DNA from 2 places in the Holdemania massiliensis genome. Region 1 is predicted to be linked to the other one. Evidence: predicted binding sites of a transcription regulator. Region 1 holds the regulator's gene; the other holds the start of a gene.
The links. The regulator HrcA, encoded in region 1, represses chaperone genes, less so after heat shock. The targets are predictions, from matches to a motif close to TTTTAGCACTNNNNNNNNNNNAGTGCTAAAA.
Positions count from the first base shown of each region.

Region 2: the regulator HrcA is predicted to act here: its motif matches at 13,550-13,580, upstream of htpG (molecular chaperone HtpG).

Region 1 covers NZ_JAKNTK010000001.1:2,303,926-2,319,544, forward strand. The annotation lists gene MCG46_RS10600 (ATP-dependent Clp protease ATP-binding subunit) at 1-1,830, opposite strand, end outside; gene dnaJ (molecular chaperone DnaJ) at 1,943-3,070, opposite strand; gene MCG46_RS10610 (polysaccharide deacetylase family protein) at 3,088-4,347, opposite strand; gene dnaK (molecular chaperone DnaK) at 4,397-6,205, opposite strand; gene grpE (nucleotide exchange factor GrpE) at 6,243-6,923, opposite strand; gene hrcA (heat-inducible transcriptional repressor HrcA) at 6,916-7,941, opposite strand; gene MCG46_RS10630 (hypothetical protein) at 8,105-9,019, shown strand; gene coaD (pantetheine-phosphate adenylyltransferase) at 9,590-10,123, opposite strand; gene rsmD (16S rRNA (guanine(966)-N(2))-methyltransferase RsmD) at 10,120-10,749, opposite strand; gene MCG46_RS10645 (FtsW/RodA/SpoVE family cell cycle protein) at 10,842-12,035, opposite strand; gene def (peptide deformylase) at 12,289-12,858, shown strand; gene rnjA (ribonuclease J1) at 13,087-15,051, shown strand; gene MCG46_RS10660 (histidine phosphatase family protein) at 15,161-15,619, shown strand, end outside.
Region 2 covers NZ_JAKNTK010000001.1:3,328,213-3,343,831, forward strand. The annotation lists gene MCG46_RS15500 (aspartate ammonia-lyase) at 1-1,399, opposite strand, end outside; gene MCG46_RS15505 (DUF523 domain-containing protein) at 1,396-1,839, opposite strand; gene MCG46_RS15510 (Fe-S-containing hydro-lyase) at 1,836-2,369, opposite strand; gene MCG46_RS15515 (fumarate hydratase) at 2,370-3,215, opposite strand; gene MCG46_RS15520 (flavin reductase family protein) at 3,417-3,920, shown strand; gene MCG46_RS15525 (ATP-binding protein) at 4,023-5,462, shown strand; gene MCG46_RS15530 (putative immunity protein) at 5,499-6,020, opposite strand; gene MCG46_RS15535 (ATP-binding protein) at 6,095-7,348, opposite strand; gene MCG46_RS15540 (peptide deformylase) at 7,481-7,894, opposite strand; gene MCG46_RS15545 (DUF3795 domain-containing protein) at 7,928-8,476, opposite strand; gene MCG46_RS15550 (MGMT family protein) at 8,491-8,796, opposite strand; gene MCG46_RS15555 (LysR family transcriptional regulator) at 8,783-9,676, opposite strand; gene MCG46_RS15560 (chromate transporter) at 9,820-10,386, shown strand; gene MCG46_RS15565 (chromate transporter) at 10,383-10,940, shown strand; gene MCG46_RS15570 (DUF4352 domain-containing protein) at 11,061-11,600, shown strand; gene MCG46_RS15575 (copper homeostasis protein CutC) at 11,795-12,547, shown strand; gene MCG46_RS15580 (helix-turn-helix domain-containing protein) at 12,603-13,091, opposite strand; gene MCG46_RS15585 (hypothetical protein) at 13,229-13,420, shown strand; gene htpG (molecular chaperone HtpG) at 13,594-15,489, shown strand.

The sequences.
Region 1 (15,619 bases):
CTCCGTCTTACCGACACCGGTTGGACCTAAGAACAGGAAGGATCCAATCGGTCGGTTTTCATCCTGAATCTGCGCTTTTGACCTCAGAATCGCTTCGGTAACCAGCTCCAAGGCCTCATCCTGGCCGATAACTCGCTGGGCTAAAGCATCCTGCAGATGCAGCAGTTTCTGACGTTCTGTCTCAATCAGCTTGCTGACCTCGATATGCGTCCAGCGGGAAACGACCTTCGCGATCTGTTCCTCATCGACGATCTCCTGAATCATGTGTTTTTCTTTCTTGCTCTGCGCCGCTTCGCGGATTTTGCGTTCCAGCGTTGGAATCGTATCATACTGCAGCTTGGCCGCTTCCTCATAACGGGCTTCATTCTGCGCCTGGGTGAAATCCAACCGAGCTTTCTCCAACTGTTCCTTATACCCCTTGGCCTCATCCAGCTTCTGCTTTTCCTGCTGCCACTGGTTGTATTTGATTTCTTTCTCTTCTTTCAAATCAGCCAGTTCTTTGCGCAGCTCTTCCAGCCGCTGCAGCGTCTTGGCATCGGTTTCCTTCTTCAGCGCAGTTTCTTCAATTTCCAGCTGCATGATTCGCCGCATCAGCTCATCCAGCTCGGTCGGCATTGAATCCATCTCAACCCGCAAAGAAGCACAGGCTTCATCGACCAGATCGATTGCCTTATCCGGCAGAAACCGGTCGGTGATATAACGGTTGGACAGCGTGGCGGCAGCGATGATCGCTTCATCTAAAATCTGTACGCCATGATAGCTTTCAAAGCGATCCTTTAACCCCCGGAGAATGGAAATTGTATCTTCCACGGATGGTTCATCAACCTGAACTTTCTGGAATCGACGCTCCAGTGCCGCATCCTTTTCAATGTACTTGCGGTATTCATCAAACGTCGTAGCGCCGATACATTTTAACTCACCCCGCGCCAGCATTGGCTTCAGCAGGTTGGCGGCATCCATGGAGCCTTCCGTCTTGCCCGCTCCGACCAGATTATGAATCTCGTCAATGAACAGGATAATATTGCCCTCAGCCTGCTTAACCTCATTGAGCACCGCTTTGAGCCGTTCCTCAAATTCACCGCGGTATTTCGCTCCGGCGATCAAAGCACCCATATCCAATTCAATCAACTTCTTTTCCTTTAAGCCAAACGGGACGTCGCCGTTCATGATCCGCCAGGCGATGCCCTCGACAATCGCGGTTTTGCCGACACCCGGCTCACCGATCAGCACTGGATTGTTTTTCGTTTTTCGCGATAAGATCTGGATGACCCGCCGGATTTCTTCATCCCGGCCGATAACCGGATCAATCTTTCCGCTCTTTACATCTTCAACTAAATCATGGCCATATTTCTGCAGGGCATCAAGTTGATTTTCTGCGTTTTGTTCTGTCATCTTCATTCCACCTCGTCTTTCTTCTTCCGCTTTTTCAAGCGCTTTTCGCGTAATGCCTGTCGCTTCCAGAATCGCCTTGGCAACGGCGCTGCCGCCGAACAACAAGCCAATCAGAAACGCCACTGAGCTCATATACGTTTCTTCATGAGCCTGACTCCACTTCAGCGCTTCCTGATAGGCCTGCTGCACCTCGCGTGAGAGATTCGGCTGGGCTGCAGAAGTGCTGGAAGGCAGCCGCTTCATATAACTGTCGATGATCTGCAGCGTCCGCTGTTTATCCTGATTCAGCCGCTGCCATAATCCGTCGATTCCATCATCTTCAAAAATGGCTTTCAGGCAATGCTCAACATTCAGTTCGCTTTGTCCCTGGGCCTGCGCCAGCTGGATCGCTTCCATCAGGATCCGCTGCAGGCGTTCTGTCATCTGATCAATATTCATAGGATGTCCCTCCTTGTCATCGTTAGTATATCACTTTTAGCACTCCAGTCAATAGAGTGCTAAACAAAATTTTTAAGAAAAGGGTTCGTCTGTATCAAACCCTTTAGGACGTTTATTTAAAAGCCTTTTTGAATTTATCGAAGACCGATTCCTTGCCGCCTTTGGCCTGCAGTTTGCGCAGCTTTTCATACATGTCTTTTTCTTCGCCGCTGAGCTTCTTCGGAATCTCAATCTTGACTTCCACTAACTGATCGCCCTGACCGGAACCGCGCAGATCTTTGACGCCTTTGCCTTTCAGCCTGAACTGCTGGCCGTTCTGCGTTCCGGAAGGAATCGTCAGCTCCACATCGCCGTAAACCGTCGGCACATCGACCGAGCAGCCTAATGTCGCATCGACAGAGGAAATTGGAATCGTAATAAAGATGTTGCGGCCATCGCGCACGAAGTAATCATGCTTCATGACCATAATCTCGATATACAGATCGCCGTTCGGTCCTCCGTTGGCGCCGCGTTCCCCCTTACCGGAGACGCGCAGCTGCTGTCCAGACTGGATCCCGGCCGGGATCTTGACATCCACGCTTACGCGCTTATGCTCGTATCCCTTGCCGCCGCACTTAGAACATTTCTTGCGGATTTTCTTGCCGGTGCCGCCGCACTCCGGGCAGACGCTTTGGGACTGGAATACGCCAAACGGCGTGCGCTGCTGGGTAACCACCGTTCCTGAGCCATGACAGTTCGGGCAGACAATAACATCATCTTTGGAATGCGCGCCGGTTCCCATGCATTGCGAACATTGTTCATCGACGTCAATCGTAATCGTTTCCGTCTTGCCGAAGATCGCATCCATGAAGCTGATCTTCATCTGCATGTAGCGATCCTGACCCTTGCGCGGGCCATTGGAACGGCGAGCTGATCCGCCCCCGCCAAAACCGCCGCCAAAGAATGAACCGAAGATATCGTTCAGATCGTCAAATCCGCCGCCGCTGAAGCCGCCGAACCCACCGGCGCCCATGCCATCCATGCCGGCATGACCAAACTGATCGTAGGTCGCGCGTTTCTGCGGATCGCTGAGAACCTCATAGGCCTCGTTGACTTCTTTAAACTTTTCTTCCGCTCCCGGCTCCTTGTTAACGTCGGGATGGTACTTCTTAGCCAGCTTTCGATAGGCTTTTTTTATTTCATCATCAGAAGCGCCTTTGCTGATGCCCAGGACTTCATAATAATCACGCTTTTCACTCATAAAACATCACCCTCCTGCTACTCTACACTTTTTATGAATCGATCCAGGCCCGCACCGCCGGTAACCCGGATTCGCGGCAGCCTGTACAAATCCATTCCGGGTTTTATTTTACCATATTCTGTCGTAAAAGCCAGCTGAACCCCAGCTTCCTTTAAAATTTCTACTGCGTGATCATTGACATCGCCAAATGGGTAACAGTAGACAAAGCCGCCATCCACATATTCCAACGATTGTCGGGTATCGTTCACGCCTTCCTCAGAATCAACGCATAACAATCGTCCGCCATGGCCTGCCTTGCATCCACCCTGGTGCATTAAGAAGGAATGGGACTGGAGTTCCAGGCCATCTTCCCGCATCTGGAAAAACTCATACGGCAGCTGCGGATTCATCCAGCCAGTAATCAGAAATAACGTGGCGTTATAGCCAAAATCCTTCAGCACAGGATAAGCATACTGATAGACGGTCGGATCGCCGTCGTCGATTGTAATCGCAACCGCTTTTTCCGGCACATCCGCCCAGCCCTTCATCATCATTTCCACTTCGCGCATCGTTAACGCGACATAGCCGCGGTCCTGCAGAGCCTGCAGCTGTTCGCGGAATTCTTCAACTTCAACGTAATTGACATTGTCGCGGCTCTGCCCATCCGCTTCACTGTAAAAGAAGTGATACATCAAGACCGGCAAAGACGTAGCAGCCGTTTCAGCGGTTCCCGAACGCTCCAGCGTTTCTTCAGCCTGACTCTTGTCGACCCAAACAATCCGGCCCTGCAGCTCAAGACCGTAAGCTTCTTCTTTCTCTGCATACACCAGCCATGTCTGTTCGGTGCTGGTCGTCAAAATGGTTTCATCATTGTCGTTTTTCATCCGTGTACCGGCCTTCAGCTTCACCGCAAAATCTTTTTCCAACAGATGATTGGTAGGATTCAGCCAGCTGCCGGAAGGCGTGACCTGCAGCGCGTCGATCAAAACCTGCGCCCCGCCCTCCTGATCCATCCGATCTAACGGCAGATAGGAAGAGGTGATCAGATCCGGATCGCTGATTTCTTTAAGCTGAACCAGCTGTCCGGGCTGCAGGATGGCAAAGGGCTGCAGCTTGCCGTCCTGCATGATCATTAAATCAACAGGCTGTTCGCTGCTGACGCGGCGGCCGTTGCATTCTTTGACATGGGCGAGCTGCTGATCATCCAGCGCACTGACCAGCGGTGCACTTTCAGCATTCGGGGAAGAATCAGCGTTGTTCTTGGGGGTGCGGGAACAACTGCTGAGGGCAACGCTCAAACACAGAAATCCCAGTATGGAAACCAGGATTTTTGTGCGGCGTGAATTGTTATTTCTTTTCCTTGAAGTCGGCATCGACGACATTGTCATCCTGAGCGTCTGTGCCCGCATCAGCGCCCTGGGCACCCGCCTGCTGCTGATACATCGCCTGAGCCATATCGTTGGCTGCCTTTTCAAGCTGATCCATCTTGGTTCTCAGTGTATCCATATCATTGTTATCGATCGCTGTGCGCAGTTCATCACGCAGTTTCTTGACTTCTTCCTTCTGCTGATCCGTAACATTCGCATTTTCCGTATTCAACGTTTCGTCAATCTGATTGATGAAGGCTTCCGCACGGTTCTTCAATTCGATTTCCTCTTTGCGCTTATCGTCTTCAGCCTTGTGATCTTCAGCCTCACGAACCATCCGATCGATTTCTTCATCGCTCAATCCTGAAGAGTTGGAGATGGTAATCGACTGGGATTTGCCTGTTCCCTTATCTTTTGCGGAAACATGGACGATACCGTTAACGTCGATGTCGAAAGTGACTTCGATCTGCGGAACACCGCGGCGGGCCGGAGCGATTCCGCCTAACTGGAAGTTGCCTAAGGTCTTGTTATCATTGGCCATTGGACGTTCGCCCTGCAGAACATGGATATCTACAGCCGGCTGATTGTCCGCTGCCGTCGAGAAGACCTGGCTCTTGGATGTCGGGATCGTTGTATTTCTTGGGATCAGCACGGTCATGACGCCGCCCAGCGTTTCAATACCTAAGCTTAATGGTGTAACGTCCAGCAGCAGAACATCCTTGACATCACCGCTGATGACGCCGCCCTGGATCGCTGCGCCTAAGGCTACAACTTCATCCGGGTTGACAGAACGGTTCGGCTCCTTGCCTAATTCCTGACGAACAGCTTCCTGAACGGCTGGGATTCGGGTAGAACCGCCGACTAACAGAACCTGATCAATATCATTCTTGGTTAAACCGGCATCCTTTAAGGCCTGACGGACCGGAATAACAGTGCGGTCGACCAGTGACTTAGTCATGGAATCAAACTGAGCACGAGTTAATGTGGCTTCAAAGTGCAGCGGTCCGGCTGCCCCAGCGCTGATAAACGGCAGGGAAATCTGTGTCTGAACCATCCCGGACAGATCCTTCTTCGCTTTTTCCGCCGCTTCCTTCATTCTCTGCAGCGCCATCCGATCCTGTTTCAGATCAATGCCATTTTCTTTTCTGAACTGATCTGCCATCCAGTCGACAACGACGTTATCAAAATCATCGCCGCCTAAGTGGTTGTCACCGGCTGTGGCCAAAACTTCAAATGTGCCGTCAGCCAGATCCAGGATGGAGACGTCGAAGGTTCCGCCGCCTAAGTCAAAGACGAGAACTTTCTGTTCTTTATCGGTCTTATCGATACCGAAGGCCAGCGCAGCTGCTGTCGGTTCGTTGATGATTCGTTCGACTTCCAGACCAGCAATCTTGCCGGCATCTTTGGTCGCCTGACGCTGCGCATCGTTGAAGTAAGCCGGAACGGTGATGACCGCCTTGTCGACCTTCTCCCCCAGATAGCTTTCAGCGTAATCCTTCATATAACCTAAGATCATTGCGGAAATTTCCTGCGGTGTATATTCCTTGCCGTTGAGCTGAACTTTTTCGTTCGTCCCCATTTTCCGCTTGATTGAAATGACAGAATCCTTGTTGGTGACAACCTGACGTTTTGCCGCATCGCCGACGATCCGTTCGTTATTCTTAAAAGCGACAACGGACGGCGTTGTCCGGTTGCCTTCCGGATTGGTGATTACTTTGGCTTCATTGCCTTCCATGACGGCAACACAGCTGTTGGTTGTACCTAAGTCAATACCGATAATTTTTCCCATAATTGAAATCCTCCTTATTTATTTGTTTTCTACTTTTTTATTCGCTGACCTTGACCATCGCGGCGCGCAGAATCCGATCTTTTAACAGATAGCCCTTCTGCAGGACCTCGACGACCTGGTTGGGTTCAGCACCTTCCACCGCTTCCATCATCAATGCCTGATGGAAATTCGGATCAAACTCTTTGCCCAGCGCTTCGATCTCGCTCACGCCTTCTTTCGTCAAAGCATGAATGAGCTGCTGATAAATCATTTCAACACCTTTGCGGTAACTTTCCGTCTCCGGGGTCGGCTCAATCGCCAGCGCCCGTTCCAGATTATCCAAAACCGGCAGGATATCCAACGCAAAGCTTTGGATCCGGTATTTCCGGGTCTGCTCGGCTTCCTGCTGGAGCCGGCGGCGTGTATTCTCCGTATCGGCGTAAGCCTTCAGATATTCGTTTTTGAGCCGAACATTCTCACCTTCCAGCTCGCTGATGCGGGTTTTCAGTTCTTCAATTTCATTTTTCTTGGAGAAAAAGCCTTTCTTTTTCTCCTCTTTTTTGTCTTCCTTTTTTTCTTCCTGCGAAGCGTCAGACGCAACTTCCACTGCTTCTTCCGCAACCTCTTTCGACATTTCTTCTGCCGTCTGCGGCTGTTCTGCAGCTTCACCTTCCGGTGTTGGATTCGGTTTCACGTCTTCCTTCATCGTTTCTTTTTTCATTTCTTCCTGGTTACTCATGGCTGCCTCCTTTTCCGTATAAACTCTCGATCGACTGACTGACCAGTTCCAGCAGCGAAACAATTCTGTCGTAATCCATTCGGGATGGACCAAAGACCATCAGCTGGCCTTCCTCATCACCGCCGAGCTTGAATTTACTGGTCACAACAGCCATGTCATTCACCCAAACCAGCTGCGCGTTTTCATTCATCTTTAACGCCAGCTCTGAATTGGCAGTCATTCCGATCTGCCGCCACAGGCTTGGATTTTCCATCATGGCCATCAATTCCTTCAGCTTTTCAATATCGGCAAATTCCGGCTGATACAACATATTGTTCTGACCGCTGAAATACACATTTTCACTGGCAAACTTGACGAAGGCATTGACAAACGCCTGAAACAACATCTCATGCCGCTTGACATGCGCTGCCAGGATCGGTTTGATCGAATCCATCTTATCGACAACATCTTTGATCAAGGTGCCCTTCAATCGGTCGTTCAGAATCTGGCAGCAGGTTTGAATATCTTCTACTGACAGGTCGTCGTCGAACTGGAACGTCCGGTTCTCCGTATGTCCCAGATCGGTAATAAAGACTGCCACAGCACTTCGGTTGCTGATCGGGAACAGCTTGACATGCTCCAGTCGCTGCCGGCTGGCATCCGGCCCCAGAACCCCTGAAGTCAGATTGGTCATCTGCGAGAGAATGTTGCAGCTCTCACGGATCGCATCATCCAAATTCAATGGCTTGCTGGCCAGCTGCTGACGAACAGCCACTTCCAGCTGATGCTCAAGCTTGTGTTCCATCAGATGTTCGCAATAAAACTTATACCCTTTTGTGGAAGGCACGCGGCCGCTGGAGGTATGGGTCTTTTCGAGCAGGCCCATTTCTTCCAGAACCATCATATCATTGCGAATCGTTGCGCTGGAGTAAGGGAGCTGATACTTTTCCATCAGAGTCTTGGAACCGACCGGCTCGGCTGTCTGAACGAACTCATCGACAATCGCCTTGAAGATTTCAATCCGCCTCGGTGTCAGCATCTCCTCGCCTCCTTTAGCACTCTTTCCCGATGTCTGCTAACAGTATAATCCAGCTTGTTAGCACTGTCAAGTCAAAAGTGCTAATATTTTTCAAGTTTTCAAGCTTTTCGCAGTTCGTTTTTCAAGTAGATGCTCATACACTTCAACAGGAGGCTTTTTGCCTATGAAAAAAGGAATGACCCTCATTTTTTTTGCTCTGCTGGCCGCCTTGCTTTATTATGGGTCGGTCACCTATCAAGCGTCCTGCCAGGCCCTGGCCATCTGGTTCGAGAAGCTTGTTCCCTCTTTATTTGCCGCGATGGTTGTCATCCGGATTCTGGATGGACAGGGATTGCTGCGCGCCGTATCCCGGCGGCTGTTCGGGTTTACCGAAAGCTTGTTTCATATTTCCCCGGATGCTTTTTCACTTGTCTTCGCTTCCTTTTTCCTCGGTTCCCCAGCGGGACAGATCCTGATTGATGATTATGTTGAAAGCGGGCGTCTGACACAGACAGAAGGAAAAAGATTAGCCTGCTGTGTCACCGTCAGTACTCCCTCGTTTGTTCTGATCACCTGCGGTTCAGTCTTACTTCAGTCTTTTCAATATGGTTTGATGATCTGGCTGGCAGAATTTTTTGCGGTGATGCTGCTGCTGTTTTTTACCCGCAGCACGCCGGTCACATTGCAGTTAGATTCAAGCCGCGAAGTTTGCAGTCTGTTTGAGAACCTGAAAGAGGCTGTTGTTCAGGCGGGGATCAGCTTGTATTTCATCGGCGCTTATTTATTGTTAACCTTAGTGCTGCTGAATCTGCTGACGATGAAGCTGCCGACCTCATGGCTGCTGCCGATTCAATGTGCCACCGAGTTTTCATTAGGCACAAATAATTTGGCCCTGCTGCCCTTAGCACCTTGGATCAAAGCCCTGCTGATGACACTGGTACTGGGCTTTGCCAGCTTCAGTGTTCATCTTCAGGTGCTCTCCCTCACGCCCCACCTCAAGCTCGCTTATCCCCGGTATTTCAGCTTCCGCCTTTTGCAGATGGGCTTGGCAGGCGGTGTATTTTTACTCTTGCAACTGCTGCAGCTGTGGCGGAGCTGACTTCTTAAGGTCTTTTCCATAAGATCATCCCCAAGAAAAGCCAGCGTTCTTTATCCGCTTCGTCCATGAAATTCATTATTCATTGAACCTGCGTGGCTTTTTCTTCCGTTTTCGACTGTGTAATCATCCAAGTCGCCGCAACTCATGCTCAGTGAACGGATGATCCTTAATTAAATAGTAAAGCAAGTTCGCAGCTTTCTTCTCAATATTTGGATATCGCTTCTGCTCAAAAACGTTTTGGTAAGCTGCAGCTGAAATTCCTTCCCGTTTTCCTTACAATGAACTATCCTGGAAGCTTCTTTTCCAACTGCTGAGATATCCGAGATCGTTGCAGAATCCAGGTTATGATCTTTCAGCATCTTTTTAATATGGAAGCCTATAACCCATTTAAGTTCGTTTCATCATTTTCTCTTTTTACAGTTTCACAAAAAAAGTTTATGCCTCAAAATCGACTGAGTTTAGAAACACTCGTCCTCACCTTGCATAAACTTTGTGTGAAATTAATCAATTCTATTGTTTCCGCTGCTTTCCCCTGATAATCACAGCGATGAAGCCGTTTTTGCTTTATGCTTAATCCTTTTCTTTTGGCTCGTTTCCCGCAGACATCTGCTGTCTATCCTTTTTTTGCGGATTCAGCTCAGCTTCCACTTCATTGATGATCGCCTCTGGGATAAACTTGGTTAAATCACCATTGTTCAGCGCAATTTCTTTGGAAACGGACGAGGACAGGAAAGAATACCGCGGCCGCGCAACAAAAAATACGGTTTCAATCGTTTCATCCAAAAACATATTGGCCGTGGCCTGCTGCAGCTCGAATTCATAGTCCATGACTGCCCGAATCCCCCGGATCAACACCTGAGCGCCGATGGATTTCGCAAATTCCACCGTCAGTCCATGGCCGACAACAACTTTGACATTCGGCAGATCCCGGGTGATTTCCTGAAGCATCCGCACGCGTTCTTCTTCTGTAAAAGCATTGCGTTTATTCGGATTTTTCATAATCGCAATGATCAGTTCATCAAACACCGAGGATGCGCGGGTGATAATGTCGAGGTGTCCGTAGGTCGGGGGATCAAAGGATCCCGGATAACATGCTCGTTTCATAGGTCCATTTCCTTTCGATAATAACTGATGCGGCTGATGCCGTAGGTCGCTTCCTTGACTTTGCGCAGCTGATGATACGCATCATCAAATTCATCTTCCTTCAAACTTTCCAAAATTACATGTCCCTGATCGTAAATCAGATTCAGTTCATCAAGCTGCTGCATGATTTTATGCAGCTGCTGCTTCTGATACGGCGGATCAAGATAAACCAGATCGAACTGTACGCCTTCTCCCGCTAACCGCCGCAATGCCGCAAAGCAGTCACACTTCCAGATATCGCACTGGTCTTCCACGTTCAGTGAAGCAACATTGGCTTTGATCACAGCCGCGGCAGCCGGACTGCGGTCGACGAAATAGACATGCTCGATTCCCCGCGACAGCGCCTCCAAGCCCATAGAACCGCTGCCCGCAAACAGATCCAGCATGATTCCGCCGTCAAAATACGGTCCGATCCGGCTGAATATTGCTTCCTTGACTCTATCCAAGGTCGGCCGGGTCTGTTCACCTTTCGGCGCCTGAATTAGCCGTGAACGAAACTTTCCTGCAACAATTCGCATTTTTTCACTCCTTGTATGTATAAAGGCGGAGAAACTCGGGCAAGATACTAGTGCATCGAAAGATGCTATCCCCCAATCTTTGTTTCTCCTCTCCCTTTCTTTGGAATTCCCGAGTCGCTTCGGGAATTCTTTTCTTTATTTTAATAGCTTTCATCCTGCCGCTATTCAATTTTTCCCTGGCGATATTGTGAGATCACAGCCTGCCCCATGCCAACGGCGACCATGACGGACAGCGTACTGGAACCGCCGGCAGAAATCATTAACAGCGGAACGCCCGTCAGCGGAATCAATCCGGTAACTCCGCCCACATTAAACAGAAAGTGGATGAAGAAATACATAGAAACGCCAATCAAGACAATCCGGCCGCGCTGACTTTTCATCCGGACGGCATACGCGAACATCCGCGCGATAATCAAGGCATAACAGATCAAGATCAGCAGGAAACCGAAGATGCCCAATTCCTCAACGACGATCGCGAGAATAAAATCGGTGTTGGCCGCTGGGAAGTTGGTATACTTTTGAATTGACTTCCCGTAACCCACGCCCTGCCATCCGCCGCTGGCAAATGAAACCAAACCGTTGATCAGCTGGAAGCCAGTGCCATATTTATCCGCAAATGGATTCATCGCGGAAGTAAATCGGTTGATCTGATAGTTTTTAAACGGCAGCGCCTCGATCAGGTGTTCCCCCATCGGTGAAAGAATCCACACGACCAGCGCAACACCGACAATCAGCAGCATCACTAATGTTTTCTGCAGTTTGGTCAGCGCTGGATGATACGGGATCAGAAAACAAATGCAGGCTATGCCGGCCATAACAATCGCTGAGCCGAAGTCCGACTGCAGAATCGCAACGATAAAACAAAATCCGCCGACAATTAACAACGGATTGCGCATCAGATCCCGCGTTGTCAGCTTCAGATTGCGGATATCCCCCAGATATGTCGCCATGACCATGATGATGACAACCTTTGAAAACTCTGAAGGCTGAAGCGTAATTTCCTGACCAGGAAACGGAATCTTGATCCAGGCCCGGGCCCCGCCGACTTCCCAGCACAGCGCCAGCAAAAGCAAGACTAAGGTCAGACTGACAATCGGCGTTATATTTTTTTTCATTCGATCAAATGTAAACCAGCGTGCCATGGTGACCATCCCCAGATAGCCCAGCACCGTAAACGCCAGCTGTTTAATAATCGTTTTCATCAGCGTCATCACGTTGCCCGAAGCCAGTCCCATCGTCGCCGAAGCAACCATGAATAAGCCGAACACCGCCAGGATCAGCGTACAGAGATGGATGATCAGATCATAACGATACGGCATGCGAAACGAAGTCTTTTTTTTCTGCGTCAAATTCATCCGCCTCCTGGTGACATTTTACCATAAAACCCAGCCCGGCACAAAAGAATTGAAGTTCGGTTTTTGACAATCAAAGGACGTGACGATCCGAGCTGTTTTCATTATAATAAAGGAAAGAATCGTCGAAAGAGGTCTGTTTTTGACACCAGAAAGAAAAAGAAAGCGCTTAAAAAACAATTTTGGAGAATCTTTCGTTAAATTTCCCTTCCCTTCTTTTGATTTCTTGAGTATTATATAAAGTGAGGTAGATTTTATGAACATAAACATGGATACCATTGTTAAGGACAATGACATTCATCTGCGCGATAAATCGGCGCCGGTGTCTTTGCCGTTGTCCGAAGAAGATAAAAATACGTTAATGGAGCTTTTAACTTACGTCAAAGAGTCGACGGATCCGGATTTAGCAGAAGCCAAAAATCTGCGTCCGGCAGTCGGCATCGCGGCCATTCAGATCGGTGTTCCCAAACAGCTTCTGGCCGTTGTCGTTGATGAAGAAGACAAAAACGGCAATCCTGTGCATTATGAATATGCCCTGGCCAATGCCAAAATCGTTTCTCAGTCCGTTCAGAATTCATATCTGAAAACGGGCGAAGGCTGTCTGTCTGTTTTGGACGATCATCCCGGCTATGTCATCCGCAGTGCGCGGATCAAGGTCAAGGGTTACGACATGCTTCAGGATCGCGAAGTAACATTCCGGGCTTCTGGGTATGTCGCGATTGTCCTGCAGCATGAGATCGATCATTTCAGCGGCATTCTGTTCTATGACCGAATTAATCCGGATGATCCGTATGCACCAATTGAAAACGCCATTGTGATTGAATAATTTTCCTTCATTTCCGGCGGATTGATTCCGCTGGGATTCCAACGCATAACCATAAAATCAGAAAACTCATTGTTCGTGGCTGCCGCGGGGAGCTGAAGCATCGACTTCAGGCCATCCCGCGGTTTAGCTGTGACATCGCCGCCGGATAAACCGGCTTTGAATAAAAACAAAACAAATCATTAAAAGACAGGTGCAATGTTTTTTAAGAATAAAGAAAAGAGGTAAATAATGAAAGAAAATAATGCAGCTATTCCTGCAAAAAAAGCACCGAGAAAATCAACTCCCCGAAAGAAACCGGTAACCGCCGGAGCGCTCAGCGAAGTCGCTGAACCCTCATTTCATCGGGATACCGATACGCTTATCTACGCCTTAGGCGGACTGGGTGAAATCGGCAAAAACATGTACTGCTTTGAGCATCAGGATGAAATCATTATCGTCGATGCCGGCGTTCGATTCCCGGAAGAAAATCTGTTGGGTGTCGATTATGTCATCCCAGATTATTCTTATCTGATTAAAAATCAGGCAAAAGTCAAAGCGTTGATCATCACGCATGGTCACGAGGATCACATCGGCGGAATTCCATTTTTCCTGCAGTCAATCCGCATAGATAAAATCTATGCCCCGCGCTTTGCCTGTTCGCTGATTCAGAAAAAATTGGAAGAGCGGCGGATGAGCCGGCAGGTAAAGCTGGTTCAGATCAATGAGGATTCACGGATTACTACGAATCACTTCCAGGTCGGCTTCTTCAATACGATCCATTCGATTCCGGATTCCTTAGGCATTCTGATCAATACCCCGAACGGCCGGATTGTTGAAACCGGTGACTTTAAATTTGACCTGACGCCGATCGGCACCAACAGTGATTATCAGAAAATGGCCTACATCGGACAGATCGGAGTCAGCTTGCTGATGAGCGATTCCACCAATTCCGAAGTTTCCGGCTTCTCCATCAGTGAGAAAAAAGTCGCGAAATCGCTGCTGGAAATCACCCGCAAGACACCGGGACGTTTAATCGTTTCCACGTTTGCATCCAATGTCAACCGTGTCGGTCAGATTCTCGAAGCGGCGGTGGCCTGCGGACGCAAGGTTGCGGTCTTCGGCCGCTCGATGGAAAACGTCGTTCAGATCGCACGCAAGCTCGGCATTATCGCGATTCCGGAAAAGCATTTCATCACCCCGGATCAATTAAATTCCCTGCCGGCAAATAAGATCTGTATCGTCTGCACCGGTTCCCAAGGCGAACCGTTGGCGGCCTTAAGCCGGATTGCCAACGGAACCCACCGCTGGATCAAGATTATCCCTGGCGACACTGTCGTCTTCTCTTCCAATCCGATTCCAGGCAATGCCGTCAGCGTATCGCAGGTTGTCAATCAGCTGACCCGCGTCGGCGCCAATGTCTTGGTCAACAGTCCGCTGACCTCGCTGCATACAACCGGTCATGGATCCCAGGAAGAACAGAAGCTGATGCTTCAGCTGATCAAACCGAAATACTTCATGCCGGTGCATGGGGAATACAAGATGCTGCGGATCCATGCTGAAAGCGCCATTGAAACGGGAGTTCCGCGTGAAAATACATTTATCTGCGCTAACGGCGATGTCCTGGTTCTGCGCGACGGTGAAGTTTTCCAGGCTGAAACCCGCATTCAGACCGATGATATTTATGTCGACGGCAATGATATTTCCGGTTTGAGCACGGCCGTTCTGCGCGATCGCAAAATTCTGGCCGACAACGGTTTGGTCGCGGTCATCGTAACGATTGATTCTCGCACAAATAAAATCCTGTGCCGGCCGAACATTGTTTCCCGCGGCTTCGTCTTTATCAAGGAAAGTCAGACGCTCTTAAAAGAAGCGGAAATGATCGTCTATGAAGCCTTGAAGAAAAAGATGATGCAGAAAACAACCTTCGGCGAATTAAAGAACTGCATCCGCAGTTCTCTGGAACCGTATCTGTATAAGAAAACCAACCGCAATCCTATTGTGATTCCGGTCATTCTGAATCAGAAGGCGGCCATGCTGCAGATGCAGCAGAAACGGGAAGCCGCTGCGGCAGCGCACAAGGATGAAGACGGTGCCATTAAACGTACACGCAAGCCAAGAAGCACTCCGGTTAAAGCCAAGAAAACAAAGCCGGAGGAAGGTGAAGTCTCATCCCAGTTCCATTCCAAAACCAAGATAAATAACGCTGAATCCTAATCGATCAGCGTTTTTTCAATCTTCCCTTTTAGCCTGTTATGAAAATCAATATTCTATAGGTGGAAGCAGACAAGGCTAATCTATTTTAAACAAGAAAAGGAGCACAGTGATGATTTATTTTATCCGACATGGTCAGGCTGATTATTCTGAAAAGGACTCCAAGATTTATCAGGGCTTCGGCAATCACATGGCACCGCTGTCGCCAAAGGGGATTCAGGAAATCGAAGAAACCGCGATGGATCCCCGACTGCAACGGGCGAAACTGATTTTATCCTCACCCTATGGCCGTGCTTTGCAAAGTGCTGCCATTCTTTCCCGTCATCTGCAGCTGCCGCTGCAGGTAGAAACGGATCTGCACGAATGGCTGGCAGACAAGCGATACCATTATCTATCAGAAGAACAGGCGGCTCAGCATTACAAAGAATTTGTGACTTACAGTGGTTTCTATCCTGATGATTCAGAAAAAAACTGGGAATCCATCCCTGCGATGCGCCAGCGGGTTCTTCATGTCTTGGCTCGCTGTCGTTCTGTATCTCCGATCATCGTTGTCTGCCATGGCCTGCTGATT
Region 2 (15,619 bases), 1.0 Mb from region 1:
TGGTCATTTCCTGAACATCCATGATGATTTCCAGATCATGCTCAGTAATCAATCCGCTTTCCAACAGAACCTCGCGCAGCGTGCGGTTCTCAATCAGCGCCTGCTTGGCAATCCGGCTGGCGTTGGCATAACCGATATGCGGAGCGAAGGCCGTGATCGGCGATACGGAACGTTCGACAAAGAACAGGCAGTTTTCCTTGTTGGCCTTGATTCCGTCAATCGCATTGATGCGCAGCGTATGACAGGCATTGGACAGAATTTCAATCGACTCAAACAGATTTTTAAACAGCACCGGTTCAAAGACGTTCAGTTCCAGCTGCCCGGCTTCGGCGGCTTTGGCAATCGTCACATCGTTGCCGATGACATTGAAGCAGGCCTGGTTGCAGACCTCAGCGATGACCGGATTCACCTTGCCCGGCATGATTGAGCTGCCCGGCTGCCGATCCGGCAGCTTAATTTCCGCCAGTCCAGCTTTCGGACCAGAGGCCATCAAGCGCAAATCGTTGCACATCTTTGACAGGTTGACCGCCAAGACTTTCAGCGCACCGGAGGCAAAGGCCAGCGTATCGCAGTTGCGCGTTCCATCGACCAGATCCTTCGCCGCGGTCAGCGTGATGCCGCTGATTTCGGAAAGCACCGGCACGATCAGCTTCTTGTATTTTTCATCTGCATTCATACCGGTACCCACGGCGGTCGCGCCCATATTGACCGCTTTTAAATCGTTAAAGGCGACGCGGATGCGCTTGATATCGCGACCGACCATCGTCGCATAGGCATGAAATTCCTGACCTAAGCGGATCGGTACGGCATCCTGCAAATGCGTCCGTCCCATCTTGATCACACCGTCAAATTCCTTAGCCTTCTTCAGCAGGGAATGCTGCAGCTCACTCAGCTCGTTAAGCAGCACCTCAACTAAGGCCAGTGCTGTCAATCTTCCGGCAGTCGGAAATACGTCATTGGTTGACTGACCAAAATTGATGTGATCGTTAGGATGAATATAATCATAGACACCGATCGTGTGACCGGCCAGCTGCGCCGCGCGGTTGGCGATGACTTCATTGGCGTTCATGTTGAAGGAAGTTCCGGCCCCGCCCTGAATGCAGTCGGTGATAAACCATTCATCCAGCTGCCCGCTAATCACTTCATCACAGGCCTCCGTAATGTATTTTAATCGCTCGTCATCCAGAAAACCGCATTGGTTGTTGCAGTAAGCACTGGCCTTTTTCACCTTGCCGATCGAACGGATCATCTGCGTGTGCATCCGTCTTCCGGTAATCTGAAAATTCGTCATGGCCCGCTGTGTCTGCGCGCCGTATAAGGCATTCTTCGGGACTTCGATTTCGCCCAGTGAATCATGTTCCCACCGGAACTGATCTAGGGTTTGTTCTGTTGCGTTCATGCGTTTTGTGAATTCTCCTTTTCTTCTTTCCATTCCTCTTCCGTTAACACCCGGACGCCGTGTTGAGAAAACAATTCGGCAGCGATGCCGCTGCCCGGCTTCAGCGTGCGGGTAAAACTTCCATCATAAATTAAACCTTTTCCACAGGAGGGACTTTTGGACTTCAAGACAGCCATTGTGATCTTGTTTTCCTGAAGCAAAGCCAGTGCTGCTTCCGCGCCTTTTTGAAAAGCCGCGGTGCATTCTTTCCCCTTCTGGGTACAGACTTGGTTTCCTCGTCTTTCACAAGGATCGCGGGGAATTTCAAGACCGCCCATCACTTCCGGACAAATCAGAATAGCTTCCCCCTGTTCCACCAGTGCTTTTAACCCTTCCACGGTATTGGCTTTGCCGTCATAGCGGCAGGCAACCCCGCCTAAACAGGCACTGATCGCGATCATTCAAAATCCTCAGCGTACAAATCGTTTCCCTGCGTATCAAAGCAGACAAAGACCGGGAAATCTTCGACTTCCAGCCGCCGGATCGCTTCGCTCTGCAGATCCTCAAAGGCGATCGTTTCCGCCTTTTTCACGCGCAGACCCAATAACGCGCCAGCGCCGCCGACCGCTGCGAAATAAACCGCTTGGTTGCGGATCATCGCGGCTTTGACTTCATCGCTGCGTTTGCCCTTGCCGATCATGCCGGCTAAACCCAAATCCAATAACTGTGGAGTATAGACGTCCATCCGGGTAGCCGTGGTCGGACCGGCACTGCCGAAAATCATGCCCGGCGGCGTCTGCGTCGGTCCGACATAATAAATAATCTGTCCGCGCAGATCAAACGGCAGGGGCTGACCTTTGTCGAGCAGCTGCTGCATCCGCTTGTGCGCCGCATCGCGGGCAGTATAGATCACACCGCTTAAAAGCACCTGTTCCCCGGCCCTTAAAGACTGACGATCTTCCATCGTCAAAGGCAGCTGAATTTTCTTCATTTACAGCACCACCTTTTTATGCCGGGTGACATGACAGTTGATATTCACGGCCACCGGCATTCCCGCAATGTGCGTCGGGAACCATTCAATGTTGACTTTGAGCGCTGTCGTCCGGCCTTTTAAGCCCATCGGGCCGATGTTGAGCTGATTGATCTGTTCCAGACATTCGCGTTCCAGCTGACGGTATTGTTCATTCTCATTTTCGCTGTCCAGCGGTCTGCACAGCGCACGTTTGGCAAGATAGGCCGCATAATCCATCGTACCGCCAACGCCGACCCCGACGACCATCGGCGGACAGGCGTTCGGTCCTGCCAGTTTGACTGTTTCCACAATGAATTCACGGATGCCTTCGACGCCCTCGGCTGGCTTGCACATCTTAATCCGTGAGCAGTTTTCCGAGCCGAAGCCCTTGGCCGCGCATTCGATGACAACTTGATCGCCTTCCACGATCTCGGTATAGATGACCGCCGGCGTATTGGTCAGCGTGTTCTTCCGCTCAAACACCGGATCACTGACCACAGAATTGCGCAGATAGCTTCCCTGATAGGCCTCCTCGACGCCCTTGTTGACGGCCTCCTTTAAGGAACCGCCAATAAAATGCACATCCTGTCCGATGCTCAGCCAGACCACCGCCATGCCGGTATCCTGACAGATCGGCAGCCGCTTGGTTTTCGCCAGTTCCGCGTTTTCCATCAGCAGCTCCAGTGCCTGCTTGGCTCTCGGCTTGTCTTCCTTTTCGGCATAGGTGACCAGTTTCGTCATCACGTCGTCAGGATATTCAAAAGCGATGCCGCTGCAGCAATCCCTTACGATTTCCTGTATTTTTTTGACTTCAATTTCTCGCATACTCCTAAGCCCTTTCTGTTTGTTATTGTAACACAAACAAAACGGGGAATGAACTGCTTAATCCCCGCATTCCAGGATGTTCCTGATTCTGATGTAAATTCTTTCAATAAGGAACGCAGCTCTGCTGAAATCACTTTCAGAAACAACATTTCACTCCCATTTTCACAGCCTTGGGAATACAATAGAAAAAGAGGTGAGAAGATGAAAAAAATTGAGATTGAACAGCTGGATAAGAATCTGATTTCGATGATCCATAACGACTGGGCCGTCCTGACCGTTCCCGATGAAGGCAAGGTCAACGGCATGACCGTCAACTGGGTACAGATGGGATGGCTGTGGAACAAGGCTGTCGTCACGGTGTATGTCCGCCCGCAGCGGCATACCTATCCATTGATCGAACAGAATGAGTGCTTTTCGCTGGCTTTCTTCGATGACGATCAGCGGGATAAGCTGGCGTATCTCGGTAAGGCCAGCGGCAAAGATGCAGATAAGCTGGCGCATGTCGGCTACACGACGACCGTGCTGGACGGCGCTCCCTGCATCGATCAGGCACGGCTGGTGCTGGTTCTCAAGAAGCTGGCAGCGATGGAGCTCACCGGCAGTCAGTTTGTGGACAAAACCGTAGAAGCAGCCAGTTATCCTCATCAGGACTATCACAAGGCTTATACCTGTGAGATTGTGGCGGCCTATCAAAAAGAAGCTTAAATTGATTGAACCGAGTGTTTAAAGCAAAAACGGCAGCGATTTTGGAAAGTCCATGCTTTCCAGGTTCTGCCGTTTTTCTTCTGTTTCGTCGTAAAAATATGCATGGGCGCAGATTTTAAGTCATTAAAATATGCATGCTTGCATATTTTTACGTTCAGTTTTATACTTATAACAGGAACTCAAACTATTTCACTTATTCAGGAAGGAGGTTCAGATATGTTAAGAAGAAAAATCCACCAACAGTTACTGGACTGGAAAGTGAAAAAAAAGAAAAAGAGTTTAATTATCAGCGGTGCTAGGCAAGTGGGAAAAACGTTTATTATCCGTGAATTCTCAAAAGAATATGGGTCTTTTATTGAACTCAATTTCCTTGAAAATCCCTCATTGATATCGGTCTTTTCCGGTGATTTAGATGTTGAAACATTGTTGACGAATCTATCGTTTTATTTTAAAAAATCAGCATTTATCCCAGGGGGTACGCTCATTCTTTTTGATGAGGCTCAAGAATGCCCGCAAGCGATAACTTCCTTAAAATTTTGGACATCAGACGGTAGATTTGATGTTATCGCAACCGGATCCGCTTTGGGCATGAATTACAACATTCCAACTTCCTATCCGGTAGGCTATGTTGAATATTTAGATATGTATTCCCTGGACTTTGAAGAATTCCTATGGGCGAACCAGATCAGTGACCAACAAATTGATCTTCTGAAGTATCATTTCACTGAAAGAAAAAAAGTCCCTGTGTTCCTGCATGAAAAAATGATGGATTACCTGCGGCTTTACATGGTCATTGGCGGAATGCCGGAAGTTGTGGATACCTACATTCAAACCCATGATTTATCAGAGGCGGATGCTCGGCAGCGAACAATTTATCGTGATTATCTCTATGACATTGCCCGTTTTGCCCAATCCGATATCAAAATCAAAGCCGAAAATTGTTACAAATCCATCCCTTTACAGCTTTCAAAAGAAAACCATAAATTCCAGTATAAAATCGTTGAACATAAAGGAACAGCCAGAAAATTTGAATCCAGTCTTGACTGGTTGGAAAACGCTCATTTTATTAAATCGGTTTACAATGTATCCAGTCTTTCCTACCCTTTGGAAGCCTTTACGATCCAGGATAACTTTCGCTTGTATCCCACCGATATTGGATTATTGATTTGTTATTATGATTTTGCCCTTAAAAAAGCCATTTTAGAAGATAAAACGATCAGCGATTTACCGCAGAGTCTCATCCTAAAAACGGCAAAAGGCGGATTATATGAAGCGCTGGCAGCCGATTTTCTAATTAAACGGGGCTATCAGCATATTTTTTTCTATAAACCGGTCAACAGTACGTTGGAGATCGAGTTCTTAATTACCAATCAAGATGGCATAATCCCGATTGAAATTAAAGCGGGAAGAAGCAAAACAAATTCATTAGATATTCTATTGAATCAGGCTTCCATTCCTTTCGGATATAAAATGGCGGATCAGAATATCGGCGTCAGTGAAAAGAAAATTACGTTGCCGCTATACATGTTGATGTTTTTGTAAACAGGAAGCCCTTGTGCTTCCTGTTTTAGTGTTTGGCTAACAATGCCATTGTATTTTAACGGGATGGGGTTCATCCTGGATAGCCTGAGCGGAAAGCGAGGCATGGGCCTGCCGCCAGAACTGACGGGTTAAAGCGTCTGTTTCCTCAGACGAGAAATTCAGGCTCTGATCATAAATCCAAGCCGCCGCGGCATAAAACAAGAAACCTAACGCGTTCGTCGGGGTGGTCAGCGTTCCGCATGCCGCAGCGATTGCCCGAGCCGCGGCTTGGGCGATCGGATCTTCTGTCTCCTTGGCAATCTGATTGGCTTCTTTAATCAGCGGCTTCATTGTTTTCCCCGGTAAGCTCTGCAGGGCGGTCTTTAGACAGGCGTCCAAAATCACACAAAGACGTTGGCAGTCCGCTGCCTTTTTACAATAAATCCCCGCAATCCTTTCCTGAACAAATTCCAGCGCCCAACAGGCCAATGTGGCTTCGCTCTGGGTTTCAATTAGCCGCATCATCGCAGTACATTCCGGCGAATGGATATCGCCCAACATTTTTCTTAACTTCGCCATTGTTTTTCTCCTGTTTAATTAAATCAATATGCCTTCACAATGATCCAGCTCTGCATGTGTCAACTTTTTGAACATTAGAATTCTAGGCTATTCTCATTCAACAAAAAGTATTTCATTCCCATAATCACAAATCCTTCATCATTATGCCATGGTTTCTTTGTCCCATTCACAATGACAATTTTTTTAAAAGAATCAGGTATATTACGCAACGAATTAAACTCTTGAATTTGTTTTTCTTTAGAGGCCATGTCATATACAACTTGAATATAGTATCTCTGATTACCTTGATTTACTACAAAATCAACCTCTAATTGTTTATGGATGCGTTTTCCTTCTTTGTTATTATCAAAAATTTCGACAACCCCCACATCAACATTGTATCCTCTAATCAGCAATTCATTATAAACAATATTCTCCATAATATGAGTAGGTTCCTGCTGTCTAAAATTAAGTCTGGCATTTCGTAATCCCAAATCAGTAAAATAATATTTCAGATTAGCGCCAATATACTTTCTTCCTTTGATATCATACCGGTTGGCTTTAGAAATCAAAAATGCTTCTGTCAAATGATCGATATGATTGGAAATCGTTTTGTTTGTGTATGTCATCTGCCGTTCGCTAGCAAAAGTATTTGCAATTTTAGATGGATTTGTTGGAGCACCAATTGCAGAAGCAAGTATATCAACAAGAACACCAATCTCATCTACACTTTGAATTTTATTTCTTTCAATAACATCTTTTAAATAAACATTAGAAAAAATATTCTTTAGATATTCTGCTTTCTGTTGCTCACTAGGAAAACTCATAATCTGCGGCAATCCACCAAAAATCATATAATCATCCCAAGCATCATCATAATCCCCATCATAAGCAGAATAAAACTCTGCAAAAGAAAGGGGATAAATCTTAATTTCATCACCTCTACCACGGAATTCCGTTACAATATCACTGGATAGAAATTTGGAGTTACTGCCTGTAACGTACACATCAACATTACTCATACGAAGCAGACTATTTAATACTTCCTCAAATCGTGGCATAAATTGAACTTCATCTAAAAGAAGATAATACTTATCATCATCTTTCATAGAATCTTTTATATACTTAAAGCACACCTTTGGATCTCTTAACTCTTCATTTTCGATACCATCCAATGCAATCTCAATGATGTGATCTGTATCAACGCCATTCTCCAACAAGTATCTCTTAAAAATGGTAAATAGTAAAAAAGACTTACCACATCTGCGAATACCAGTAATCACCTTTATCATTCCATTATCTTTTCGTTCAATCAGCTTATTTAGATATAACTCTCTTTTAATCTCCACTACATCATTCCTCATTTCTGTGCATTTGCACTTTTTTTAGTAATGCTATTTTACCATAAAACATTCTTAGCATCTATATCCATTCCTATTTTTTTGTGCATCTGCACGATTTTATGTAATGCCTCAAAAGAGTTATATAATAATCCCCTCCAGATGATCCAGCTCATGCTGAATGATCTGAGCCGGGAAGCCGCTGAATGTGCGCTGCTTCTGCCTTCCCTGTTCATCCTGATACTGCAGCTGGATCTTTTCAAATCGCTGAGCTTGACGCACGCCCTTTAACGATAAGCAGCCTTCCTCAGCCGTGTATTTTTTTCCGCTTGTTTTAATAAGCTGGGGATTGATCATCACCACCGGCTGTCCCTCAAGCAATATCGCGATCACCCGTACCGGACGGCCGATCATATTGGCCGCCATCCCCACGCAGTGATCGGCATGAGCCATTAACGTATCCCGCAAATCCCGCGCTATATTGAAATCCTGCTCTTGCGCCGGACGGCTGATCCGGCTTAACAAAATCGGATCGGTAACAATCTCACAGATCATAAAATCAATTTCCTTTCTTTAATCCATCTCACTTCAGCCGCGTGCCGGCTTTTTTATATTCCGCTTCAAGAGGATGCTGTGCTTCTCGGCCGCTTGCTGAAACAAATCGACGGCCAGTTTTGCTTTTTCCTGAACCGAAGTCAGCGACGCATTGGCCAACTGACTCATACAGACCTGCAGATCCGCCAGCGGCAGCAGCGTAACCGCCAGACAGTAAAAGCTTTTGCGGCGGCCATCATTATAATGTTCCAGCAGGTCTTCCAAAATTGTCCGTTTCTTCTCCATCTGTTCTTCAAACGCTGATGCGCCGAGCTGTTTCAGCTCATCCAGATCTTTCAGCCGGTGACGGCAGGTCACAAAGGAAACCGTATCTTCGGTACAGGCCATCTTCTCACATGGATAATTTTGACATTGACAACAGTATTCCAGATTGCCCTGTTCTTCGGCGCATTTTAACAAGCCGCACCTCGACTTTCCCGGTGCTCCGCAGCCTGGACAATGTCCGCCCAGATACAGCGTGCAGCAGCCGCAGACCAGACCGCACAGAGAGAACATCGGATACTTCCGTTCTTTCCCTTTCATGTCTTGTTCTCCTTTCATCGCAGTTTCCATTGGTATCTGCGCATATCTACACAGCCGTTGGGCTTAAATTCAACCCCTTCCGCCTCTAACAAAGAACGCTGCTGATCCCAATCCGGTGCGGTTCGCCCCTGACTGTTGACAACGCGGTGACAGGGAAAGTCACCGTAGAAGTGGGAATGGGAACAGGCTTTGCCGACATGCCGGGCATGCTTGGGATAGCCGGCAAGCTCAGCGATCTGACTGTAGCTGGCCACCTGACCGTAAGGGATCTCGCTGATCACCGCTAAAACTAACGCGTCAAAATCTTCATTCATCGTCATGCTCCCTCCCCGTTTGGCGAATGAGCTGCTTCCAACAGCGAATCGCCTCTGATTCAAATTTGTCGCGATGTAAGATCATCCAGTTCTGATTCTCCAGCTCAATGCCTTCAATTTGGACTTCCACAAGCTTTCCTGTCTGCAGCGGCTTCTGCACCATCTCCTCGGGAAGCAGGGCAATTCCCAACCCGGCTAAGGCTGCCTGCTTCAAAGCCTGCGAATTGACGCTTTCCCAAGTCGGTTTGATTTGAAGCTGATGCAGCCGCAGCGCGCTGTCCAGACTGTCGCGGATCGCGCTGCCCGGCTCACGCAAAAGCCAGTTCTGCGCTTGCAGCTGATCTAAACTCAGCGTCTTGAGCTTTGCGGCAGGCAGATCATGACGACACACAAAGCTCAGACGATAGCGTGAAAACGGCAGCTTGAAGAGGCTGTCTTCTTCGCATACCCCTTCGGTAAAACCGATATCTACTTCGTTGGCCAGCACTTTTCTGATGATTTCGGAAGCTCGGTCAACCTGAACCTGAACCGGCGTCTGCGGACACAACGTGCGGAATTGCTGAATCAGAGAAGGCAGCCACATGTTGGCAATCGTGATGCTGGACCCGATCCGCAGCAACGCCTGTTTCTCAATCCCAGCCGTACTTTGTTCCAGATCCTCAATCGCTTCCAAAACCTGAACAATCTTATGATACAGCTGCATTCCGCGCTCGTTCACTGTACAGCGCCGCCCAATCCGATCCAGCAGCGTATAGCCCAGCTGTTCCTCCAGTTCCACGACGACATGCGATACCGCCGGCTGACTCATATACAGCGCCTTGGCCGCGCGGGTAATGCCGCCCTGTTCCACAATTATCCGAAAGACCTTCATCTGCCGAATTGTCATCCCGCTTCCTCCTTTTCCGCCGAGTTATTTCAGTCTGGCCATGCTTTCTTCTATCATAACTAAATAGTAATGCAAAAGATAGATTATTGCAATTTTACTTCTGACTTTATTTTGCGGATAATCAATAAGGAAGGAGAATTCTCATGCATTCATGGAAAACAGTTTTTTGGCTTTTTGGAGTTAATTTCTATATCAGTATGTTTACCTTTGGCGGCGGATACATTGTCATTCCGATGATCCGCAAAATTTTTGTTCAGCAGAAACAGCTCTTCACCGAAGCTGAGCTGTTGGAAATGGCAGCGATCGCACAGTCCTCCCCCGGAGCTATTGCCGTGAATCTGTCGGTTTTGGCCGGACGGAGAACGTACGGCCTTGCCGGAGCCTGGATCAGTGCCCTGGGAGCCGTTCTGCCTTCGTTTCTTATTCTCGCGCTGATTTCCTCCTGTTATGATGCGTTTCGCACACAGCCGCTGATCAACGCTTGTCTTAAAGGCATGGAAGCCGGCGTCGCGGCGTTAATCGTTGAGCTGGTCGCCGATATGAGCGCAGCGATTTTCAGACAGAAGCAGAAGCTGCCGCGTGTGATCCTGCCGGTTACCTTTCTGTGTGCTTTCGTCTTAGAAATTCCGGCGATGACGCTGCTTTTATTCTGGTGCTGCGTTTCCCTTGGCCTCAGCATCATCCGCCATTGGAAAGGAGACCTTATATGAGTTTAATTCTGGACTTGTTTCTTACTTTTTTAAAGATCGGATTGTTCAGCATCGGCGGGGGATATGCGACACTGCCCTTGATCCAGCAGCAGGCCGTTGTTGTCCATCCATGGCTGACACTGCAGGAATTTACCGACATCATCACAATCTCACAGATGACGCCCGGACCGCTGGCCGTCAACACCTCGACGTTTGTCGGGATGCGCTTAGCCGGAATGGCGGGAGCCGCTGCGGCAACCGGAGGCTGCGTCCTGTGCGGAATTGGAATCAGCTTAGCTTTGCAGCACTTTTTCCGCCGCAACCAAAATCAGCGGGCAGTGCTGCAGCTGTTGGAAACGCTAAAATCCGCTTCCGTCGGGCTGATCGCCGCTTCCGCCGCCACGATCATCATGATCGCGTTGTTCGGCGTTTCCTCTTGGAAACAAACGCTGCATTTCAACCCTTCAGCTTTTCTGCTCTTCCTGCTGGCCCTGATCAGCATTCAAAAATGGAAACTCGGCCCCATGCCGATCTTAATCCTCAGCGCATTGGCCGGTTGTTTTTTCTACCTGTAATCCATTTCCTTTGGAAATAAACGTTTCCAAATTGAACAAAAGCGCGTAAAATGGAAAGTGATGAACCACCGATCAGAAATCTAGGGAAATTCTGACATTTACAAGCAGGAGGAGAAAATGATGAGAAAACTTACCGCAGCACTGCTTACTTTAGCTTTGCTTTTTACAGCCGGCTGTTCCGGTTCCGGCAAACCCAATAAGGAAACCGGCAACATCATCGCCCGTCATTCCGCTGAAGAGGAAGGCGTCTACTATGGGGAACTTGGCGATACGATGCGCAACGAATTCTTTGACTTTATCGTGGAAGACGTTGAACTGACCGATACTTTCGGCGGGTATACCGCAAAAGAAGGGATGCGGCTGTTATGCGTCACGGTGAAAGAAACCAACACCTTCGATGATGCGCTGCCGATGTTCGATACCGATTTTGTACTGACGTGGGAGACGACGGAGAGCTTGATTTACCCGTTAGTCAACCTGAATGATAAAGCGGTCATGCCGGAAGAATTTGAGCTGGCAAAAGGCAAATCGGTGACTTACAAGCTGGTATTTGAAGTGCCTTCGGAGGAATCGGAATTCCTGTTTATTTATCTGGAAGAATTTGATACAGAGGAAACCGGTGATTTCTTCGTCGTCACACTGCGGCCAGAAGTTCAGTAAAAATTTTTCATTTCATCAGGCAGAAGCGAAGGAATTCGGGATAACAACGAAGCCCTGCCGCGTTTCTGCCTTTTTTATTTATTTTCGATTGGGCGCATTCCGCCCCGACAGACACGGATGATGAAATGCTTTGACGGCTTGCACTCTGATGGTAAGACCGTTACAATGAAAGTAATAAAAAGGAGAGAACTTGCATGAAACCGAAAATTGAAATTTGCTGCGGAAGCGCGTTGGATTGTCTGGCCGCGCAGGCAGGAGGAGCCGATCGGATTGAGCTGAATTCTGCCTTGGCTTTAGGCGGACTGACGCCGACACTGGCGAATCTGATCGAAGCCCGAAAGAAAGTGACGATCCCGATCATCACTATGGTGCGCAGCCGCGGCGCTGGTTTCTGCACCAGCGAGGCTGAGTTTGAAATTCTATATGCGGATGCCGAGCTGCTTTTAACGCATGGCGCGGATGGGCTGGCCTTCGGCGCGTTGCATGCGGATCGAACGATCAACGCGGAACAAACCCGGAAAATGATTGAGCTGGCGCATCGTTATGGCAAAGAATTTGTCTTTCACCGAGCGTTTGACTGCGCTGTGGATTGGGATGTGGCTCTTAGTCAGCTGATCGCATGGAAAGCAGATCGCATTCTGACCAGCGGCGGTCAGGCCAAAGCCGAGCAGGGTATGGACGTCATCGCAAGGCTGCAGAAACAATATGGCGATCAAATTGAAATTCTGGCCGGCAGCGGTGTTCATGCGGGCAATGCTTTAGGTTTGCTGAAACAGACCGGGATTCACCAGCTGCACTCCTCGTGCAAGGACTGGCAAAGCGATCCGACAACCTCCGGCAATCATGTCACCTACGCTTATGCCCCTGCACCGCACGAACTGGATTATGAGATCGTCAGCGAACAGAAAGTGCGTGAGCTGACAGCGGCCGTGGCTGAACTGAACTGACTCTGCCGATTCAATTTCGCAAACAAAAACCGATTCCTTTTCCTGCTTCACCAAGTTAAGAATCGGTTTTTTTCTTTTTCCGGGATCGGGCCGGCTTCTTTGTCAGCTCTATGGGCGGCTCTGGTTCCAGCCATTCCTCCTTATCTTCATGAATTAAATTCGCTGCCTCCAGTGAAGAAAAAGGAGTCCGCTGCGGCCACTGCTGATCCTGCCGGGCCAGCTCTTTCGCGATGATCCGGATCAAGCGTTGATGGGCCGGCGAACAGAGATGATAGTGATCAAGCAGCTCCACGTCCTTATTTTCCAATACAATATCCTGAGTTTTCCGAACATATCCATGATAATCGAGCAAATAGTTGAAATCCACGCCGAAGATTTCCGCCATCTTGCACAATGTGCGGATATCCGGCTCCGCGGTATTATTTTCATAACGGGAAATCGCACCGTCGCTTAAGCTTAAACTCTGACCTAACGCTTTCTGGCTGATGCCGCGTTCTTCCCGCAGCAGCCGCAGATTTTCACCCAGCGAACGTTTTGCTTTCATCCTGCGCCTCCCTTCCAGTTATTTTTGTATATGAATCATAACGCAAAACAACGTAAAAATTTGCCGTTTCTCGGTAATGGATAATCTTTATTTTTCTCTTTCATCGAGATATAATAAGGCCAAACAAGGAGGAACTTATGGAAAATCCATTTCAGATGCAGCTAAGTTCGCTGCTGAAAGCCGCAAATACCGATCTGCGCCGTCTGGACGCGCTGCTTTACATCTGCTGCACGCAGGCATCCCAACATTGTCCGTTTACACAAAAGGCCTGTGATCAACATTGCTTAGCCAACATTGAAATGGCTAAAAAGGCTTCCTCAGCGCAGTAAGACACACTTTTCACCCACAAATTCAGCTTCGATGAAAGGATGCCCGGCATCCTTTTCTTTTTTATATCCTTTAAATTTGTGGAAAAGTGCGCAGCGGTCTTGTCAGGATCCGGGAAAAGTGTTATATTATCTTAGCAGTCACTTATCAAGAGTGCTAAAAGGAGGAAATCATTATGGCTAAAAAACAGTTTAAAGCTGAATCCAAGCGTCTTTTGGATCTGATGATTCATTCTATCTATACCAACAAGGAAATCTTTCTGCGGGAGCTGATCTCCAATGCATCCGATGCCCTCGACAAACGGTATTACCTGTCGCTGACGGATGAGAATCAGCGCGTGGATAAGAGTGAATTAAAAATCCGCATCGATTTGGATAAGGATAACCGCACGATTACGTTAACCGATTCAGGTATCGGCATGACTCAGGAGGAACTGGAAAACAACCTCGGTACGATCGCCCACAGCGGATCGCTGGAATTCAAGCAGAAGCTGGAGGAAGGCACCAGTGATGTCGACATTATCGGTCAGTTCGGCGTCGGCTTCTATTCCGCGTTCATGGTCGCGCAGCGCATCATTGTTGAAACCCGCAGCGCCCAGAGCGAACAGGGCTATTCCTGGATCTCCAACGGCGAGGATGGCTACACCGTTTCCCCGATCATAAAGGAAACGGTCGGTACCAAGATCATTCTGGAATTGAAGGAAGAAAGTGAAGATGATAAAGTCGATCAGTATCTGGATGAATACACGATCAAAAATCTGATCCGGAAATATTCCGACTATGTCCGCTGGCCGATTGAGATGGAAGTCGAAACGACAAAAACCATCGAAGGCAAGGACGAACCGGAAACGGTCAAGGAAATCCAGACCTTGAACTCCATGGTTCCGTTATGGAAGCGCAATAAATCCGAAATCAAGGAAGACGAATACAACGATTTCTATAAAAATAAATTCATGGACTGGGAAAACCCAGCCAAGGTCATGCACTATTCCGTAGAAGGCACAACCTCCTATAACGCGCTGTTGTTTATTCCGGCAAAAACGCCGTACAATTTCTACAGCGCCGATTATGAACCAGGTCTGCAGCTGTACTGCAAAGGCGTGTTCATCATGGATAAAGCCAAGGATCTCGTTCCGGATTACTTCCGCTTTGTCCGCGGCTTAGTTGACAGCGACGATCTGAATCTGAACATTTCGCGTGAAATCCTCCAGCAGGACCGTCAGATGAAAACCTTGGCCAAGAGCATTGAAAAGAAGATCAAAAACACGCTGGAAGACATGTTGAAAAATGATCGGGAAAAATATGAAGAATTCTTCAAAAACTTCGGTCTGTCACTGAAATTCGGCGTCTATCAGGATTACGGCATGCATAAGGATCAGCTGCAGGATCTGCTTTTGTTCAAGTCTACGCACAATGATGAATACACGACTTTGGACGAATATGTCTCACGGATGAAGGAAGGTCAGGATCAGATCTACTTCGCCAGCGGAGAAAGCCTGGAGATGATTAAAAAGCTGCCGCAGATGGAAAAGCTTCAGGACAAAGGCTACGAAGTACTGTATTTCACAGATGATGTCGATGAATTCGCAGCCAACATCATGATGGAATACAAGGAAAAGAAATTCAAATCCATCAACCAGGGTGATCTGGATCTGGATGATGAAGAAGAAAAGAAGGCCAAGGAAGAAAAGACCCAGGAAAACAAGTCCATGCTGGATAAGATGAAAGAGGCTCTGGGCGAAAAGGTCAAGGAAGTCCGCCTGTCCTCCCGTCTGAAATCGCATCCGGTCTGCCTGGTTTCGGATGAAGGTCTGTCGATGGAAATGGAAAAGGTTCTGAATCAGATGCCGAATCAGAATGAAGTCAAGGCCGGCAAGATTCTGGAAATCAATCCGGATCATGAAATCTTCACCACCCTGCAGAAGATCTATGACAAGCATCCGGAGCTGATGGACGAATACACAGATCTGCTTTATACCCAGGCGATGCTGATTGAGGGCTACAAGATTGAAGATCCGATCGCGTATGCCAATCAGGTCTGCGATCTGATGATCCGCGCTAATCAGGAATAATTGAAATTCTGTCCAAGGAAGAATGGGAAACCGCTAAAAAAGGGGAATTACCGTTCTTTCTTTTCTTTTGGCCGCGCTTAATGTTATAATGAAATTCGATTTGGTTAGATCACAAAACATTCTACAACTT